Regions from separate parts of the Actinoplanes sp. G11-F43 genome, predicted to be linked through region 2. Evidence: riboswitches for the same ligand, from Rfam matches in the RefSeq annotation. Region 2 holds a riboswitch; each other region holds the start of a gene.

The links. A riboswitch is a leader RNA that binds a small molecule or an ion and turns the genes downstream of it on or off. The one in region 2 is predicted to bind cyclic di-AMP.
Region 1: linked by a shared signal. The riboswitch ahead of ACQ0O7_RS03940 (transglycosylase family protein) and the one ahead of ACQ0O7_RS08105 (coiled-coil domain-containing protein) in region 2 are both predicted to bind cyclic di-AMP.
Region 3: linked by a shared signal. The riboswitch ahead of ACQ0O7_RS01390 (C40 family peptidase) and the one ahead of ACQ0O7_RS08105 (coiled-coil domain-containing protein) in region 2 are both predicted to bind cyclic di-AMP.

The regions. Positions count from the first base shown of each region.
Region 1 covers NZ_JBNZCE010000004.1:33,178-39,197, forward strand. The annotation lists gene ACQ0O7_RS03920 (pectate lyase) at 1-858, shown strand, start outside; gene ACQ0O7_RS03925 (DNA glycosylase AlkZ-like family protein) at 914-2,008, opposite strand; gene ACQ0O7_RS03930 (GNAT family N-acetyltransferase) at 2,023-2,628, opposite strand; gene ACQ0O7_RS03935 (saccharopine dehydrogenase family protein) at 2,721-3,947, opposite strand; cyclic di-AMP (ydaO/yuaA leader) riboswitch at 4,094-4,267, shown strand; gene ACQ0O7_RS03940 (transglycosylase family protein) at 4,268-4,813, shown strand; tRNA gene ACQ0O7_RS03945 (tRNA-Arg) at 4,862-4,937, opposite strand; gene ACQ0O7_RS03950 (ExeM/NucH family extracellular endonuclease) at 5,336-6,020, shown strand, end outside.
Region 2 covers NZ_JBNZCE010000006.1:161,532-167,551, forward strand. The annotation lists gene ACQ0O7_RS08095 (glycoside hydrolase family 65 protein) at 1-807, shown strand, start outside; gene ACQ0O7_RS08100 (coiled-coil domain-containing protein) at 871-1,905, opposite strand; cyclic di-AMP (ydaO/yuaA leader) riboswitch at 1,910-2,042, opposite strand; cyclic di-AMP (ydaO/yuaA leader) riboswitch at 2,250-2,387, shown strand; gene ACQ0O7_RS08105 (coiled-coil domain-containing protein) at 2,386-3,426, shown strand; gene ACQ0O7_RS08110 (ABC transporter ATP-binding protein) at 3,455-4,225, opposite strand; gene ACQ0O7_RS08115 (ABC transporter permease) at 4,218-5,114, opposite strand; gene ACQ0O7_RS08120 (TetR/AcrR family transcriptional regulator) at 5,338-5,901, shown strand; gene ACQ0O7_RS08125 (Atu4866 domain-containing protein) at 6,017-6,020, shown strand, end outside.
Region 3 covers NZ_JBNZCE010000002.1:111,238-117,257, reverse strand. The annotation lists gene mraZ (division/cell wall cluster transcriptional repressor MraZ) at 89-520, opposite strand; gene ACQ0O7_RS01390 (C40 family peptidase) at 1,101-1,886, opposite strand; cyclic di-AMP (ydaO/yuaA leader) riboswitch at 1,926-2,118, opposite strand; gene ACQ0O7_RS01385 (MurT ligase domain-containing protein) at 2,487-3,707, shown strand; gene ACQ0O7_RS01380 (type 1 glutamine amidotransferase) at 3,697-4,410, shown strand; gene ACQ0O7_RS01375 (TVP38/TMEM64 family protein) at 4,447-5,142, shown strand; gene leuS (leucine--tRNA ligase) at 5,603-6,020, opposite strand, start outside.

The DNA.
Region 1 (6,020 bases), on a different contig from region 2:
AACAGCAGCAAGGTCCTGAACATCACCGGCTCCTCCACCGCCGACGGCGCGGCCGCGGTCACCTCGACCGGCAGCACCAGCGCGAACAGCCAGCAGTGGCAGCTCGTCAAGGTCGGCGCGTCGTCCGGTGGCGGCACCACCACCCCGGCCACCCCGGCCACCCCGAGCACTCCGACCGCCGCGTGGCCGTCCGCCACCAGCACCAAGCCGGTCAGCTCGACGATCCCGGTCTCCGGCACGCTCGACGGCAAGAACGTCCGGTACGTCGGCAGCGGCGCCCTGGGCGGCAGCGGTCAGGACGAGGGTCAGGACCCGCTGTTCAAGCTGGCCGACGGTGCGGTGCTGAAGAACGTCATCCTCGGTGCCCCGGCCGCCGACGGCATCCACTGTTCCGGCTCCTGCACGTTGCAGAACGTGTGGTGGGAGAACGTGGGTGAGGACGCGGCCACCTTCAAGGGCGGCGCGTCGGCGAAGTACATCGTGGACGGCGGTGGCGCCCGCAGCGCCGACGACAAGGTGTTCCAGCACAACGGCGGCGGCACGCTGACCATCAAGAACTTCCAGGTCGCCGACTTCGGCAAGCTCTACCGCTCGTGCGGCAACTGCTCCACCCAGCACAAGCGTGCGGTGGTGGTGCAGAACGTGGTGGCCACCGCCCCGGCCGGCAGCCTGGTCGGCATCAACCAGAACTTCGGCGACACCGCCACCCTCTCGGCGATCACCGTGGTCGGCAAGAAGAGCCTGGACATCTGCGTCCGGTTCACCGGCAACAACACCGGCAAGGAGCCGACCAAGGTCGGCACCGGCCCGGACGGGACCTTCTGCAAGTACTCGACCTCGTCGATCACCTTCAAGTGAGCTTCACTCCGGGGTGAGAGAGGGAGGGCTGTGGCGCGCGAGCCACGGCCCTCCCTCACTCGATCGTGACGGTCGCCTCGGTGACACCCCGGGCCCGGGCGACCGTGCCGGCCTCCGCCTCGACCGCGCCGATCCGCGCGGGCGTCAGCGGGGCGAACGGAGAGACGGTCAGATCAACCCGTTCCCTCTTCAGGGCGGCCCGCCACACCCCGGCGATCTCGCCGTCCAGCAGCAGCACGCCCGGGTTGCCGAGGATCCGCCACACCTGCTTCTGCCGGTCCTTGGCGGGCACCAGCAGGTCCCGGTCACGGGCCTGGAGCAGCGGATCCATCGCCGGGAGGAAACGCACCCCGGCCGGTCGCGGCGCCGACTCCAGCAGACCGGTGGCACCGGCCGGCAGCCAGGCCCGCCGGCCGTCCACCCGCACCTCGGCCAGATCGGCCGGCCACACCCGTTTGAGCACCGTGGCGGTGGTGCCCAGATACTTCGCCACCTCACCCGGGCCGGCCGGGCCGAGGAAGCGCAGGTAGGTCTCGATCAGGCGGCCGGCGCCGGCGTTCGCGGCCGGGATCGGTGGCGCGCCGGGGATCGGGCCGAGCGTCGCGTCCCGGCCCCGGGAGATCACCTCCACCCCGCCGGCCAGGCCGGCCTGCTGCCAGACGTTGCCGGCCACGTGCCGGGCCGCGCAGGCCGCGCAGTCGTACGTCACCTCGACCGGAACCCGCCGGCTCACCTCCGTGCTCGCCTCGCCGCGCGGAATGGGCCGGGTGACCACGGCCCGGAACGCCTCGGCGGTCGCGGTGAACGCCCGGACACCCAGCGCGGGCGCGTCCGGGATCTGCCCGCTCCGCATCCGGGCCGCCGCGTCGTCGTCACCGATCGGCCACAGCTGCTCCACCAGGGCCGGCAGGTCGGCGCGCCGGTGCAGGTGCGGGGCGCCGCGGGCGGCCCAGACGGTGATCAGGCGGTCGTCGGCGCCGACGTCGGCGGTGGTCCGGGCGGCGAGGGCCACGTGGGGGGAGCCAGGTGTGTACTCCTGCACACCCAGGTCGAGCAGCGGCAGGTCGGCGGGCCGGTCACCGGTGCGTCCGGCCAGCCCCTGCGCGGCGACCCGGTAGGCCATCACCCGCTCGCGATCCACCTCGATCATGGTCGGACACCCCCTCACCGCCGACCGTACCGCCGCGAGGCGACGTTCCTCCGGCGATCGTCGCGGGTGTCGGCGCGCCCCTCCACGTACTCCCAGGTGTCCAGGTGCACCGGACCGTACGGCCCGGTCTGCTGGATCGCCGGCTCGGCGGCCGGGCGGTACCCGCAGCGACGGGCCACCGACGTGCTCGCGGTGTTGCCCCGGTCGATCCGCAGCAGCAGCCGGCGCAGCCGCAGGTTGTCCATCGCGAACGCGGTGAGCAGGGAGAGTGCCGCCGAGGCCAGGCCGCGGCGGCGAAAGGGCAGGCCGACCAGATAGCCCAGCTCGGCCTCGTGGGCGTCGGCCCGCACGTTGAAGAGCAGCACCTCACCGAGCGGCCGGCCGCCGTCGGTGGTGATCGCGAGCTGGATCCGGCTGCCGTCGAGCCGGCCCCGGTGGGCACGCCGCAGATAGGCCAGCCCGGCCTCCACGTCGAACGGCGACGGCCGCAGTGTCCAGCGGGCGATGTCCGGCTCGTCCAGCAGCGCCACCAGATCGTCGAGATCCTCCCAGCGCCACTCGCGCAGGACGATGCCGTCCCCCGTCAGCCTCAGCGGGTAGGGCAGCGGGCTGACGGTCACCCCTGAATCGTGCCGGTAATTGCACCTTTAGTGCTAGTGGTCTTCGATGCGATCCGGGTCAGATCCTTGATACCGCTTTCGGCCGTTTCGGGTTAGGCCTCACCAGCGGTGATCTCCAATCCGGCGGCGCGCAGCCGGTCGACGAGGGCGTCGCCGATGCCGGTGGCCGGGGTCAGCACCCCACCGTCGGACTCCGGCAGACGATCCCGGTCCAGGGCCAGGGCCAGGGCGGATTCGCCGAGCATGACAGCCGTCGCGGCATACCCGGGATCGCCTTCGGCCCGGACCCGGGAGCGGTAGCGCGCCCCGGTCGTGGTGGTGGCGAAGATGTCCACGGTGAAGTGTCCATTGCGGCGGGTGGCCTCGTCCGGGCCGGTGCCGGGGGCGGGCAGGAGCCGGTCCAGCACGAACCGGACCGGCGGCACGGTCAGGCCGACGACCAGGCCGGTCATCAGGATCTTGGTGGCCCGGGCGAGGACCGGGGAGGCGGCGGAGGTGCCGACGCTCATCACCTCGCGGTAGCGGAACCCGCGGCCGTACGCCCACCCGCGCAGCGCGTTGCTCCGGCGCACCACCCGGGTGTTGTAGGAGGCCATCACGAACGGCGCCAGATGCCCGCGCAGTGTCGGGTGCACCGCGGAGCCGGGCAGGGTGAGCATGTCCGGCTGGCGGCCCAGGTCGGGTTCGGCCTCCCGGTCGGGGCTCAGCGAGTACGGGCTGGCGCCGATCCGCCGCAGCCGCCGGTCCCGTTTCATCTCGTCGATCTGGTGCCGCATCGAGTCGATGGTGCCGCCGCTGATCCCGCCGCGCATGCTGGTCACGACCAGTGTGGTGTCGGTGAGTTCGCCGGCGCCGTCGGCGCGGACCCGCTCATGCAGGACGTGCACCCCGATATCGGACGGGATCGAATCGAAGCCGCAGGAGTGCACGATCCGTGCACCGGTGCGCCGGGCGGTCTCATGGTTGTCGTCGATGCTGTCCCGGGCGAACAGCACCTCACCGGTCAGATCCACGTAGTCGGTGCCGGTCTCGGCGCAGGCGCGGGCCAGTGCCCGGCCGAACTTCGCGTACGGCCCCACGGTGGTCACCACCACCCGGGTCCGGGCGGCCATCGTGGTCAGGGCCCCGGTGTCGTGCGCGTCGGCGACCACGATGGGCAGTTTCAGGCCGAGCCGTTCCAGTCGCTGCGCGGACCGGCCGGCCAGCGCGAGCCGGGTGCCCTCCGGGGCGCTGCCGGCCAGATGCTTCGCCACCAGCGCTCCGACGAAACCCGAGGCACCGTAGACGATCACGTCGAACTCGCGCTGTCGATCGCTCATGGCTGCCGATTGTGCACCCTCCGTGGAGGGTTGGGTACCCGGCGCGGCGCGCCGGGATCAGCACGTTATCCACACAAAGGAAGATCAAAGCAGCTAATTTGTGACCAACAACTCCATTGCGACGGCCCGCACCACGCGGGCACCGCCGACCGGTAACGCCGAGTCCTGCCGCCGGTCGCGGATCTACACGAAACAGGCACGGAGCGGGGGACCCACACGTTCCTCGGCGCTACGGCGCCTCGGGGTGAAGCCGCCACGCGCGGCCGGGCACCTCTGCCCGAACCCGACAGCTGACCTCGCAGGCGTGGAGGAGAAAGCTCATGGTTCAGACAAGTGCACAGTTGAAGCGCGTCATCGGACTGACGATCGCGTGTGTCGCCGGAAGCGCCGTGCTGTCCGGGCCGGCCTCGGCCGTTCCCGCCGACATCAACTGGGACGCGATCGCGCGCTGCGAATCCGGTGGCAACTGGCGCATCAACACCGGCAACGGCTACTACGGCGGCCTGCAGTTCAGCCATGGCACCTGGCGGGCGTACGGCGGCGGCCGGTACGCCAGCACCGCCAACCGGGCCAGCAAGTCGGAGCAGATCCGCATCGCCGAGCGGGTGCTGCGCGGGCAGGGCATCGGCGCGTGGCCGACCTGCGGGCGCCGGCACGGCTACCAGCCCGCCTCCCGGGCCAAGAAGCGCACCTCGCACGTCCGCAAGGCCTCGAACGGCTCGTACGTGGTCCGCCGCGGCGACACCCTGGCCGGGATCGCCGACCGGTACGACGTGCGGGGTGGGTGGAAGGCGCTCTACCGGGCCAACGCCGGCACCCTGCGCAGCCCGCACCGGCTGGTGGTGGGGCAGCGCCTGAAGCTCTGAGCGAAGCCGGCCGGCCGCTCCGCGAGTGCGGGGCGGCCGGTGCGCGCATGGTGGGCCCGGCGCGACTTGAACGCGCGACCTACCGCTTAGGAGGCGGTTGCTCTATCCACTGAGCTACGAGCCCATGCTGATCTGTGCTGAGGGTACCAGGACGGCTCGGCTCCGGAGGTTGACGTACTCGATGTGGCCTGATCCGCCGATCCGTGCCGGTTGACCGATTTCGTCATCGGCATACCATTCCGCGCGGGAAGTTTTCCGGGGCGTGTCGGTGGATCTACATTTCGGCGACCGTACAAAAGCGAACAATGAACGGCGGGAAAATCCTCACTCCAATGTGCAGGGCATGACCTTTCCGTTACCTATCCGATTGTCTTTCGTCACCCGAACTACCTACGCTCCGGCGGATCTACTTCGTTCGGAGGGTCCACCTCGATGCGTTCCTACATACGCAGCGTGGGTGTCGCCGGACGGTCCATCCCCGTACCGAGCCCTGCCGGGTTCCGTGCGCTGGGTGCTGCCGTCATGGCGACCGCGCTTGGTCTCAGCCTCACCGGCCCGGTTTCCGCGGCCACCGATGTGCCGTTCATCAGCGAGATCCACTACGACAACGCCGGTGCCGACACCGGCGAGGCGATCGAGATCCAGGCCCCGGTCGGCTATGACCTGAGTGGCTGGAAGATCTACCTCTACAACGGGACCGGCGGCGTCACCTACAACCCGACCACGACGCTCAGCGGTGTGGTCCCGTCGTCCGGTGTGGTCGTCACCGAATACCCGGTCAACGGTCTGCAGAACGGTGACCCGGACGGCGTCGCGCTGGTGCAGCCGGACGGCACGGTCAGCGAGTTCATCAGCTACGAGGGCACCTTCACCGCGACGAACGGCCCGGCCGCGGGCCGGCTCAGCGTCGACATCGGAGTGGCCCAGACCGGCTCCTCGCCGGCCGGCCACTCACTGCAGAAGATCGACGGCAAGTGGACCGGGCCGGCGGCGAACAGCTTCGGCAAGGTCAACACCGCGCCGGCCACCCCCGAGGAGCCGGAGGAGCCGGGCGAGCCCGGCGCCGGCTGCGAGACCGCCGTCACCCACACGATCGCCCAGGTGCAGGGCACCGGTTCGGCGACGCCGCTGGCCGGTCAGGTGGTCACCGTCGAGGGCGTGGTCACCGCCGACCACCGCACCGGTGGCTACAACGGCATCTACATCC
Region 2 (6,020 bases):
CTGGCCCGCAAGCTGGGTGTGGACGACGAGGAGACGGCGTCGTGGCGGGACGCGGCGGCTGCCGTGCACCTGCCGTACGACAAGGAACTGGGTGTGCACCAGCAGTGCGAGGGCTTCACCCGGCTGCAGGAGTGGGACTTCGAGAACACCCCGCCGGAGGGGTACCCGCTGCTGCTCAACTACCCGTACTTCGACCTGTACCGCAAGCAGGTCATCAAGCAGGCCGACATCGTGATGGCGATGTACATCCGGGGTGACGCGTTCACGCCGGAGGAGAAGGTGCGCAACTTCGCCTACTACGACGCCCGGACCGTCCGGGACTCGTCGCTGTCCGCCTGCATCCAGGCCGTCCTGGCGGCCGAGACCGGGCACCTGGAGCTGGCCCACGACTATCTGGGCGAGGCCGCCCTGATGGACCTGCACGACCTGCACCAGAACGCGCGGGACGGCGTGCACGTGGCGTCGCTGGCCGGCACCTGGATCTCGCTGGTCGCCGGGCTGGGCGGCATGCGGGACTTCAACGGCCAGCTCAGCTTCGCGCCGCGGCTGCCCAGCCGGATCAACAACCTGGAGTTCTCGCTGCTCTGGCGGGAGCTGCGGCTGCGGGTGAGCGTCACTGCGGACGAGGTGACCTACTCGCTGCGCAACGGTGGCGGGCAGGCCCGGCTGACCCTGCTGCACCACGGTAAGGAGATCGAGGTCACCCAGGTCCGCCCGGTGACCATGCCGATCCCCGCCGCGGTGCCGGCCGGCCCGGCGCCGGTCCAGCCGCACGGCCGGGCCCCGGTCCGCCGCGCGGTGCACTGACCGACCACAAGGAAAACGCCCCCGCTCTCGTGGAAGAGGGCGGGGGCGCTTTTCTACGTGTCGTTACAGCATGGAGACGTGTACGTGGTCGGTGTGATCACTGACACCGTGGTACGCCTTCCAGCCCGACGCCGGGAACCAGATCTGCTTGTACCAGATCACGTAGTAGATCCCGAGTGCGTCGGCGTTCCGTACCAGGAACGCGGTGAGGTTGTTGCCGTACTTCATCTCCTTGGTGCTGTCCGCCGAGGAGAATCCGCTCTTCTGCAACGACCAGTCACAGGCCCGGCCCTTGGGGTGCTCGAACGGCCCGCCGGTGCGGAAGCACCCGACGAACATGTCGAAGCCGGCCTTCTTGGTCTCTTTGTACATGTTCAGCGTGCGCTTGGTGATGCAACCGCTGGTGGTGGGGTCCTTCTCGGTGCATCCCTCGGCGGAGAAGCCCCCGCTGGAGTTGCGCGGCGCGGCCTTCGCCTTGTCCGACTTGGCGTCCACCAGGCCCTGGTTGACGGTCTGGTTGATGCCGGTGCTGGCGCCGACCAGGTCGAGCTGCTTCTCGGCCGATTCCTTCTGCTTCGCCAGGACGTCGAGCTGCTGCTTCTCGTTCTTGAGTTCGGCGTCGAGAGCCGCCTTCTTGCTGGTGACCTCTTCGATCACCGCGTTGAGCTCGCTCAGCTTCTTGTCGTGCAGCGTGTTGATCTCCTCGAGCGAGACCGCCTTGCTCAGGAAGTCGTCCGAGGAGCTGCTGTCCAGCAGGAAGGTGACGGTGCTCAGGTTGCCGGTCAGGTACTGCTGACGGGCGATCGAGTTGACCTCGGGGATCAGCACGTCCCGGCGGGACTCGGCCGCCTTGATCTCGCCGGCCAGCTTCTTCTGGTTCTTGGTGGAGGCGGCCACGGCCGCCTTCGCGGAGACGAAACGCCGGTTGGTCGACTCCATCAGGCTCGACATGAGCCCGTCCGACTTCGTCTCCGAAGACGGCGCCGGGTTCTCGTCACCGGGTTCCGCGGACGCGGGCGAGGCCGGTGCCAGGAGCATCGCGGCGGTCACCAGCGGTGCCAGGGCAAGTATCAGCCACCGGCGGGGACTTGCTGTCATCAACAGTTCCTTCCGTGACTCCGCCGACCGAGTTAGCTGACGGGTTCGGGACGGAAGCAATCCCTACCGCAACTGCGGATACACCCCAGTGACCTGGTTCCCCGGTTCGTCTCGCGACGATTGGGCGGTGGCCTGCCGGCAACTCGGGGGCGGTGCCGTCCTGGCAGGACCGGCGGCCAGTTTACCCGAGATATCGCCATGGATCAGGCCCCGGTGAGGGCCAATGCCGTTACTGTCCACTGACTATCCGTAATTGCTGTCACGGCGTGTATCGGGGCAAATGCAACGCGTACCAGAACTGTCGATACTTGGATCGAGTGGGTATGGTCGTGGCGGTTCCCGCGCGGGAACCGCCGCCTAATCGTCATCAATGACGAGCCGGGGATCCATTTGTTCTCCGGGGTGAATCCGCGCACAGCGGTAGGGATTTCCTTCGTCCCGAACCCGTCAGCTAACCCGGTCGGCGGCCGACGGAAGGAAATGCCTGTGCAGCAGAACACTGCGCGGCGATTAGCGGCATTGATGGCGCTGCTCGTCGCCGCGTGCGGACTGGCCTACGCCCCCACGGCGGCCTCCGCGGCCCCCATCCTCACCGCCCCCGGCGACTCCGGAGACGACGGCGAGGGCGGCTCCAAGTCCCTCATCGAGCAGCTCGAGAAGGCCTCCAGCGGCTACGTCAAGGCCCAGAAGAAGCTCAAGGCCTCCAAGGAGCAGCAGGTCAAGCTGGCCGCCGAGATCAAGCGGCTGGACGCCGAGGTGGGCCCCAAGCAGAAGACCCTCGACCTGCTGGCGACCCAGGCCTACACGGCCGGCCGCGCCGGGCCGATGGCCACCCTGCTCGGCTCCGACTCGGCCGAGGGCTTCCTCGGGCGGGCCGAGACCCTGGCGCTGGTGGCGACCGACCAGAACCGGGCGATCCAGGACATCAAGACCACCCTGGACACCCAGCAGAAGGCCAAGACGGCTCTCGACGTCACCATCAAGGACCAGAGCAAGCAGGTCACCGTGATGGCGAAGCAGAAGCAGAACGCCGAGGCCGCGCTGAAGAAGGCGAACCAGGGCGCCGCGGCGGGCAGTTCCTCCGACGGCGGTGGCAGTGCCTCCGCCCAGCCGGCTCCCGGCAATCTCGGGTCGGGTTGCACCGAGACCGACCCGACCGGCACCGGCGGCTGCCTCACCCCGCGCACCCTGCACGCGCTGAAGCAGGCCAAGTCCGCCGGGTTCACCCGATTCACCAAGTGCTGGCGCACCCAGAACAGCGGTGAGCACCCCAAGGGCCGGGCCTGTGACTTCTCCTCCGAGAAGGGCACCTTCGGCGGCGACGCCACCGGTGCGGACAAGCGCTATGGCGACAACCTGGCGAACTACTTCATCAACAACGCCGGCAAGCTCGATGTGCTCTACGTGATCTGGTACCGCCGGATCTGGCTACCGAGCAGTGGCTGGCGGGCCTACAGCGGGGCGGGCGGCGACCCGTCCAGCGACCACACCAACCACGTGCATCTGTCGATCGACGGCTGACCGCACGCGCCGGCGGCTACGAGGCCTATCACCTGCGGGTGTAGGCCTCGTACTCTTTCATCACGTCGGCGGTCGGGCCGTCGGCGCGGATCGTGCCGGCCTCCAGCCAGATGCACCTGTCGCAGGTGTCCCGGATCGACTGTTCGCTGTGGCTGACCAGGAACACCGTGCCCGCCTGGCCGCGCAGCTCACGGACCCGCTGCTCGCTGCGCTTGCGGAATTTGGCGTCGCCGGTGGCCAGCGCCTCGTCGATCAGCAGCACGTCGTGCTGCTTCGCGGCGGCGATGGAGAACCGCAGCCGGGCGCCCATGCCGGAGGAGTAGGTCCGCATCGGCAGCGACGAGAAGTCGCCCTTGTCGTTGATGCCGGAGAAGTCGATGATCTCCTGCTTCTTCGCCGCCACCTCGGCCGGCGACATGCCCATCGCCAGGCAGCCCAGCTCCACGTTGCGGTCGCCGGGCAGCTCGTTCATCAGGGCCGCGTTGACACCGAGCAGCGACGGCTGGCCGGACGCGTAGATCGCGCCCTTGGAGACCGGCAGCAGCCCGGCCACCGCGCGCAGCAGCGTCGACTTGCCGGAGCCGTTGGTGCCGATCAGGCCGATCGCCTCGCCCTTGTAGGCGATGAAGCTCACACCCTTGACCGCGTGCACCTCGCGGATGTTGCCGGCCTTCGCTCCGGTCACCAGCCGCTTGAAACTGGCCAGCGGGCTGGAGTTCGGGGCGGCGCCCTGCTGGACGCGGTAGATGATGTGGGCGTTGTCCGCGATGACGGTGGGGGTGCGCTCGCTGTCAGCCACGGCCGTAGCCCTTCTCTCCACGCCAGAAGTACACGTAACCACCGAGGCCGACGATCAGGCTCCAGATGGCCGCCTGGATCCACAGCACGGTGGGGGGATTGGCCAGCTCGACGTTCTCCAGCAGCGCGTGGCGGGCCAGCTCGATGAAGATGAGCAGCGGGTTCGCCTCGACCACCTGGAGCTGCCAGCCGCTCAGCACGTTCTGGAACATGGTGACCGGGTAGAGCACGGCCGACCCGTACAGCCAGAACCGCATGATGAACGGGATCAGCTGCTTGACGTCGCGGACCTTCGAGCCGTAGCGGGCCATGAACATGCCCAACCCGACGTTGAAGAACGACTGGAGCAGGATCACCGGCAGGAGCAGCAGCCACTTGACGGTGATCGGCTCGCCGGTGGCCAGCACGATCACCATCAGGACCACCGCCGCGACCAGGAAGTTCCTGATCTCCACCAGCGCCGCGGAGAGCGGCAGGCTGGCCCGGGGGAAGTGCAGCGCCCGGATCATGCCCAGGTTGCCGGTGATCGCGTTCGTCCCGGTCTGGACCACCGACTGGGTGAACTGGAAGACGAAGACACCGATGCAGAGGTACGCGATGAAGTTGTCCATCGACCGGTGTGTGTTCAGCACCAGGCCGAAGATCACGAAGTAGACGGCCGCGTTGATGACCGGGGTGAGCACCTGCCACACCGCGCCGAGCTTGGTGTTGCCCAGTGAGGACGTCATCTTGGCGCTGGCGTGTGCCTGGATGAAGTGCCGGTAGGACAAGAGCTGCCGGGTGTACTCCGGAAGGCTGGGCAGCCGACCGGACGCGCTCAGGCCGTTACGCCGGGCCAGCTCCTTGAGGGGGAGCCCGGTGTCGGCCGGGGCGACCGCCGTATCTGGCATGGGGTCGTGCTCCGATCTAGTCGGCCCGCTGGGGACGGCGGAATCCGATGCCTGGTGCGAGGTCACGGAAATCAGCATGACAGGCTCCCGCCGACGCCGATGGAACGGGTTCGTATCGACGTCAGGTGGACGGTAGCCGACCAAACGGCGGAACGCAACCGTTACGTCGTAGCGCTATAGTGGCCGGGTGGCGACAAACAAGCGCGCACCAGCCGGAGCGGCGGTGCTCCGAGGCGACATCACCGTGGCGATCCGAAATGCGGTCATGAGCGAGCTGGCGGAGGTGGGTTACGGCAGGCTGTCCATCGAAGCCGTCGCCCGTCGCGCCGGTGTCGGCAAGACCGCGATCTACCGTCGGTGGAGCAACAAGCTAGAGATGGTAATGGAGATAGTCTCCGATGTCGCGGAACGAAAGGTTCCACTTCCCGACACCGGAAGTTTCACCGGCGATCTCCAGCTTCTCCTGCTGATCGTCAGCACGGCCCTCAAGCACCGGATGGCCTCGCAGATCATCCCGGACCTGATGGCCGAGGCGGCCCGCAACCCGCAGATCGCCGAAACCCTGCAGCGGGCCATGCGGACCCACCAGCAGGCCGTCGGGGAGAAGCTGATCGGTCAGGCGATCACCCGGGGTGAGCTGCCCCAGGGCACCGACCCGGACGTCGCCGTCGACATGATCCTCGGCCCGCTCTACTGGCGGCTGGCCGTGGCCCGGCAGCCGATCACCGACGAATACATGGAGAAGTTCACCGCGGCGGTCACCGCGGCGCTGCGGGCCACCGGCTGATTCGCACCCGTACGGGTCCCGGATCGCTCCGTTTCGCAACTCGGGAAACCCAGCGACCCGGACCGTCGGTGCCGACCGGAGAGGGCGTCCCCAGCCCCGACGGAAGCCGAGAACGATGC
Region 3 (6,020 bases), on a different contig from region 2:
AGGCGCCAGGAGCGGGAGCGGCTGGAGATCTCGAGGTACGGCGAGAGTGGCTTCCGGGCCGAACCGACGGCCCACCGAGTGCCACGCCCTACAGTCCGCCGGGCAGCACCCCCTCCTCGATGTCGGCGAAGTCTTCCTCGCTCGCCGAGAGGTAGTCGTCCCAGGACTGCTTGTCCCAGATCTCGACCCGGGTGCTCGCACCGATCACCACTAGATCGCGACCAAGACTGGCATACTCCCGCAAATGGACCGGAATCGTCACCCGGCCCTGCTTGTCGGGCACTTCATCGTGGGCACTCGCGAAGAACACCCGGCTATAAGCCCGAGCGGCCTTGTTGGTGACCGGAGCCTCACGTAGCTGACCGGCGATGCGCTGGAACTCCGGCATCGGGAACACGTAAAGACAGCGCTCCTGCCCCTTCGTGATCACGACACCTCCCGCCAGCTCATCACGGAACTTAGCCGGAAGGATCAGCCGGCCCTTCTCGTCGAGGCGCGGAGTGTGCGTGCCGAGGAACATCGGCCCCCACCCTTTGCCGTGGCGACCGCTCCATCGCGGAGGGAGTGGACCGCCGTGTCAACTCGGGCCGGCAGGTCCGGCGTCGCTCCTCCGCCCTGCCACTGCGCTCCACTCTACTCCACTTCCCTCCACCTGCAACCCGAACGCGTCCACTCCCGAGCCGTTTTCGCAGACGTTGTCGCAGCTCAACGGCGGTGGAGGGGAATGGGGGCCCGGACCATGATCCACTCCGTCCAGTTTCCGACATCGAGCGCTCCAGGTCGCAAATCCCCCGACTTGTCCCCCGGAAAAGTCCGGGCCCACGCTCGGGTGGAGGAAAGTGGAGCGACCCCGGGGAGGAAAGTGGAGTGCCGGAGGGTCGAGACAGGACCCTCGGGGCGCGTACCCGATCGGGGTGTTGAAGCAGCCCCCGGACATGCCTGTGGGGCGTGACCCGCGCCCGGGTCACGCCCCACAGAAGGCGTTGCTATTCCTTACTTACTAGAGACGCTGCGCGACAGTCCCCACTAGAGACGCTGCGCGACAGTCCCCACTAGAGACGCTGCGCGACAGTGCTCAACTACGTGCCGCTGCGCGACGGTCAGGCGACCAGCCGCTTCACGACGTAGTTCTTGCTCCAGATCTTGTGCTTGCCGACGCGCTTGCCGGTGCTCGGCGAGTCGTACATGTATCCGTTGCCGGCATAGATACCGGCGTGGTAGCCGTACGAGCCGTTACGGAAGATGATCAGGTCGCCGACCTTCTTGTTCTTCTTGGCGACCGACTTGCCGTACTTCTGCTGCGAGTTGGCCTTGTGCGGCAGCTTCTTGCCGGCGGCCTTCTTGTACACGTACTTGGTGAAGCCGGAGCAGTCGAAGCGCTTCGGGCCGGACGCGCCGTACTTGTAGAGCGCGCCCTTGTGCTTCTTGGCCTCGGCGAGGATCTTGGCGCCACTGGCGACGACCTTGACCTTGACCTTGGAGGTCACCTTCTGGTTGTACCCGGAGCCGGTGAAGACGGTCCGGACGTAGAGGGTGCTCTTGGGCTTGGCCGTCAGCGTGACCGCTTTGCTGCCGACCTTGCCGCTGTCCAGGTTGCGCCACGCGCCGTTGCTGTAGCCCTGGAGACGGACGGTGCCCTTGGCGACCTTGCCGGTGGCCGGGTCGATCACCTTGGCGGTGACCTTGAGGGTGGAACCCCATTTGAGGTTCCGGGTGCTGGTCGTGGCGGCCAGCTTGGGGGTGACCTTCGCGGCGGCCGACGAGGCGGCGACCGGGGTGACGGCGGTGGTCGACGCGGCCGCGGCGGGCGAGGCGGCGATCAACTGGCCGGCACAGAGGCAGAGACCCAGAGACAGTGCGACGGTGCCGGGGCCGAATGCGGGCATGCGGCGGCGACGGCTCGAACTGTGTTCGTGCACGGTAGAGATTTCCCTCCGGCACGCCTGCGAGGTTAGCTGTCGGGTTCGGGCGGAAGGGCTTGCCCGGCCGCGGGTGGGCGGCTTCACCCCAAGGTTTCTCCCTGGGTGCGGCTCGCCGTGAAGCGAGTCGCGGGGAGAGACCGCGAATGGGTCCCCCGTCCCTGCCCCCGATTGCCTTGGTTGTCGGCTTGCTTGCTGTGTCGCACCGTCCGGCCCGGGGCAGGGCTCGGCGTGAACCGATCCGGTGCGGCCGGCGGCGGTGTGCTGCCGGCTGATCCTTGGTACCCGACTCGGCCCATGATCGTCAGCATGAGGACGATCACCCTAGGTAATCGACACAAAAGCTCATGTCCAATTTGTAAGCTCCGGAAAACAAATGCCGCGACGCAAAGTGATCGGTTCACTACAAGCAGTCGAAGGTTACGGGTGAATCAGAACACACAATTAGTTGAGCACCACGTCCGAAAAGCCCGGACCGGGGAAAACTCCGAATAGGCCGTGATCTTGATGGTCTGGCAACGCGACGTAACCTTCGAGTCCGGTACCCTCGCTGGCGTGACGGACGGAATGCCTCTCATCGCCAAGGTCGCGACCTCGGTGTCGAAGACCGCTGCGGCGCTCTCCAGGGCCGCGGGCCGCGGCGACGGTTCGGTGATCGGTGGCTGGATCGGCCTCAAGATCGACCCCGACCTGCTCGCCCACCTCGCGGCCGGACGCGCCGTCGCGCTGGTCTCCGGCACCAACGGCAAGACCACCACGACCCGCTTCACCGCGGCCGCCGTCGGGGTCCTCGGCCGGGTCGCCACCAACGGTTACGGCGCCAACATGCCGACCGGCCACACCTCGGCGCTGGCCAAGGAGGGGCACACCCCGTTCGCCGTGCTGGAGGTGGACGAGCACTACCTGGCCCAGGTCATCGACCAGACCAAGCCCAAGGTGGTGGCGCTGCTCAACCTCTCCCGCGACCAGCTGGACCGGGCGAAGGAGGTGGCGATGATGGCGCAGATGTGGAAGACCAAGCTCGCCTCCCACCCGGAGATCAAGGTGGTCGCCAACTGCGACGACCCGCTGGTGGTGTGGGCGGCCAGCGGCAGCCCGCAGGCCACCTGGTTCAGCGCCGGCCAGCGCTGGCTGGACGACTCGTTCGTCTGCCCGGAGAGCGGCCACCCGATCGAGCGCGCCCAGGGCGACTGGTGGTGCACCGGCTGCCCGCTGCGCCGGCCGCGCCCGCAGTGGGTGGTCGAGGACGAGGGTGTGATCGACCCGCGCGGTGACTGGCACCTGGTCAAGCTGCAGCTGCCCGGCCGGGTCAACGTGGGCAACGCGGCCACCGCGCTGGCCGTCGCCGCCGAGTTCGGGGTCCGCCCGATCGAGGCGCTGCGCCCGCTCGCCGGGGTGGCGTCGATCGCCGGGCGCTACGCCCAGGTGGACAAGGACGGCCGCAACATCCGGCTGCTGCTGGCGAAGAACCCGGCGAGCTGGCTGGAGGCCTTCGACATGGCCGACCAGGCGCCGACACTGCTCTCGATCAACGCCCGGGACCCCGACGGGCTGGACACGTCGTGGCTCTGGGACGTCGACTTCTCCCCGCTGCGCGACCGGCCGGTGCTGATCACCGGGGACCGGGCGTACGACCTGGCCGTCCGCCTCCAGGTGAACCAGGTGCAGTTCCGGCACGTACAGACTTTCGACGAGGCGCTCCGGTCCGTGCCGCCCGGCCGTCTCGAAGTGATCGCCAACTACACGGCGTTCCAGGACATCCGAGCGGAGTTGGACCGTGTCAACTGAGGCCCTGCGGATCGTGTGGATCTACCCCGATCTGCTCTCGACCTACGGCGACCGCGGCAACCTGCTGATCCTGGCCGCCCGGGCGGCGGCCCGGGGCATCCCGGTGGAGACCTACGAGGTCCGCTCGGATCAGCGGATGCCCAACTCGGCCGACATCTACCTGATCGGCGGTGGCGAGGACGGCCCGCAGGCGCTGGCCGCCCAGCGCCTGCTCGCCGACGGCGGTCTGCACCAGGCGGTCCACCAGGGCGCCGCGGTATTGTCGATCTGCGCGGGTTACCAGTTGCTCGGTCACTCGTTCTTCGCCAAGGGGGCGAAGTGCGCCGGGCTGGGCCTGCTCGACGTCCACTCGGACCGGGGTGAGACCCGGGCGGTGGGCGAGCTGCGCGGCGACATCGACCCCCGGCTGGGGCTGCCGGCGCTGACCGGTTTTGAGAACCACGGCGGCCGCACCCACGTCGGCCAGCACGCCGCACCGCTGGCCCGGGTCACCGCGGGCATCGGCAACGACGGTCAGACCGAGGGCGCCTGGGCCGGCAAGATCCTCGGGACGTATTCGCACGGCCCGGCGCTGGCCCGCAACCCAGCCATCGCCGATCTGCTCCTGAAATGGTCCACCGGCGCGGATAGGCTCACGCCGCTCGACGACACGTGGAGCGAGAAACTCCGCAACGAGAGGCTGGCCGCGGCGAGCCCGGCATGACTTCCTGAATCGACGACGATGGGGCGGTAGGCCTGTATGACCGACAACCTGAACGCCTCGGCGCCGAGTTCCTCCGGCTGGAAGCGGCGTGCTGTCCGCTTCACCCTGCTGGGGCTCGGTGTCGGCGCTCTCGCCGTCGGTGCGGCGGTCCTGCCGCTGCGGGAGATCGGTGACACGGTGGTGTCGCTCGGCCCGGCCGCCGTGGTCGCGGTGGCGGTGCTGGGCGGCATGCTGTTGTCGGCGCTGGTCCCGCGCACCCTGATCACGATGACCTGCGGCGCGCTGCTGGGCGCCGCGCCCGGGATGGCGGCCGCGCTGGCCGCCGCGGTGATCGCCGCGGTCGCCACCTACTACGCGGGCCGCTGGGCCGGCCGCGGCGCTCTCCAGGCCCGGGCCGGCAGCCGTCTGGCCCGGCTGGACGGCTGGCTGAACCGTCGTGGCCTGGCCGCCGTGCTGCTGGTCCGGTTCCTTCCGCTGGCCCCGTTCGGCCTGGTCGGCTACGCCTACGGCACCACCAGCGTCTGCCAGAAGCGGTACATCCTGGGCACCACGATCGCCGCCATCCCGTCCACCATCACCTACGCCGTGATCGGCGCCGCGGTGGTCGCCCCCGGCGAGATGAACCTGGTCACCCTGGTCCCGGCCGCCTTCAGCTTCGTCCTCTCCACCGCGATCATCCTGCGCTGGCGCCACACCTCCCGGCGCGCCGCGGCCGCCGCCGTTCCCGCCTGACCCTCTTCATCCGGTACGCCCCAGGGGCCCCCGACCGCAACGGACCGCCCTGTCTCGTCCGCGCGAGGAGGTCCCGGCACCGGACCGTCCGGCGCCCGCCGGGCGAATGCGGCCCCCCAAACCCGCGTGCCAACTTCCGGTCCGAATCGCACCACAACGCGGCACGAAACAACGAACCACGACCCGCGTGCCGCGTTGCGGTCCGCAACGCACCACAACGCGGCACGAAACGGCCAACCAGCAACCGCGTGCCGCGCAACGGTCCGGAACGCACCGGAACGCGGCACGAAACGACGAACCAGCAACCGCGTGCCGCATTGCGGTCCGCAACACACCACAACGCGGCACGAAACGGCCAACCAGCAACCGCGTGCCGCATTGCGGTCCGCAACGCACCGGAACGCGGCACAGCGGAAACGGCCCGGCCCTCGATGAGGGGCGGGCCGTTTCCGGGTTCGGGTCAGATCACGACGCTGACCAGACGGCCCCTCACCACGATGACCTTCTTCGGCTCCTTGCCGGCCAGCACCTCGGCCACGGCGGCCAGCGCGGCCGACCGTACCTCAGTCTCGGGGGTGTCCGGGGAGACCTCGACCCGGCCGCGGACCTTGCCGTTCACCTGCACCGGGTAGGTGATCGCGTCGGCGACCAGCTGGGCCGGGTCGGCGACCGGGAAGTCCGCGTAGGCCAGCGAGCCGGTGTGCCCCAGCTTGCTCCACAGCTCCTCGGCCATGTGCGGCGCGAACGGCGACATCATCAGCACCAGCGGCTCGACCGCCTCCCGGGACACCACCGGCAGCGGGGTCAGCGTGTTGGTCAGCTCGATCAGCTTGGCGATCGCGGTGTTGAAGCGCAGCTCGGCCATGTCCTCCCGGACA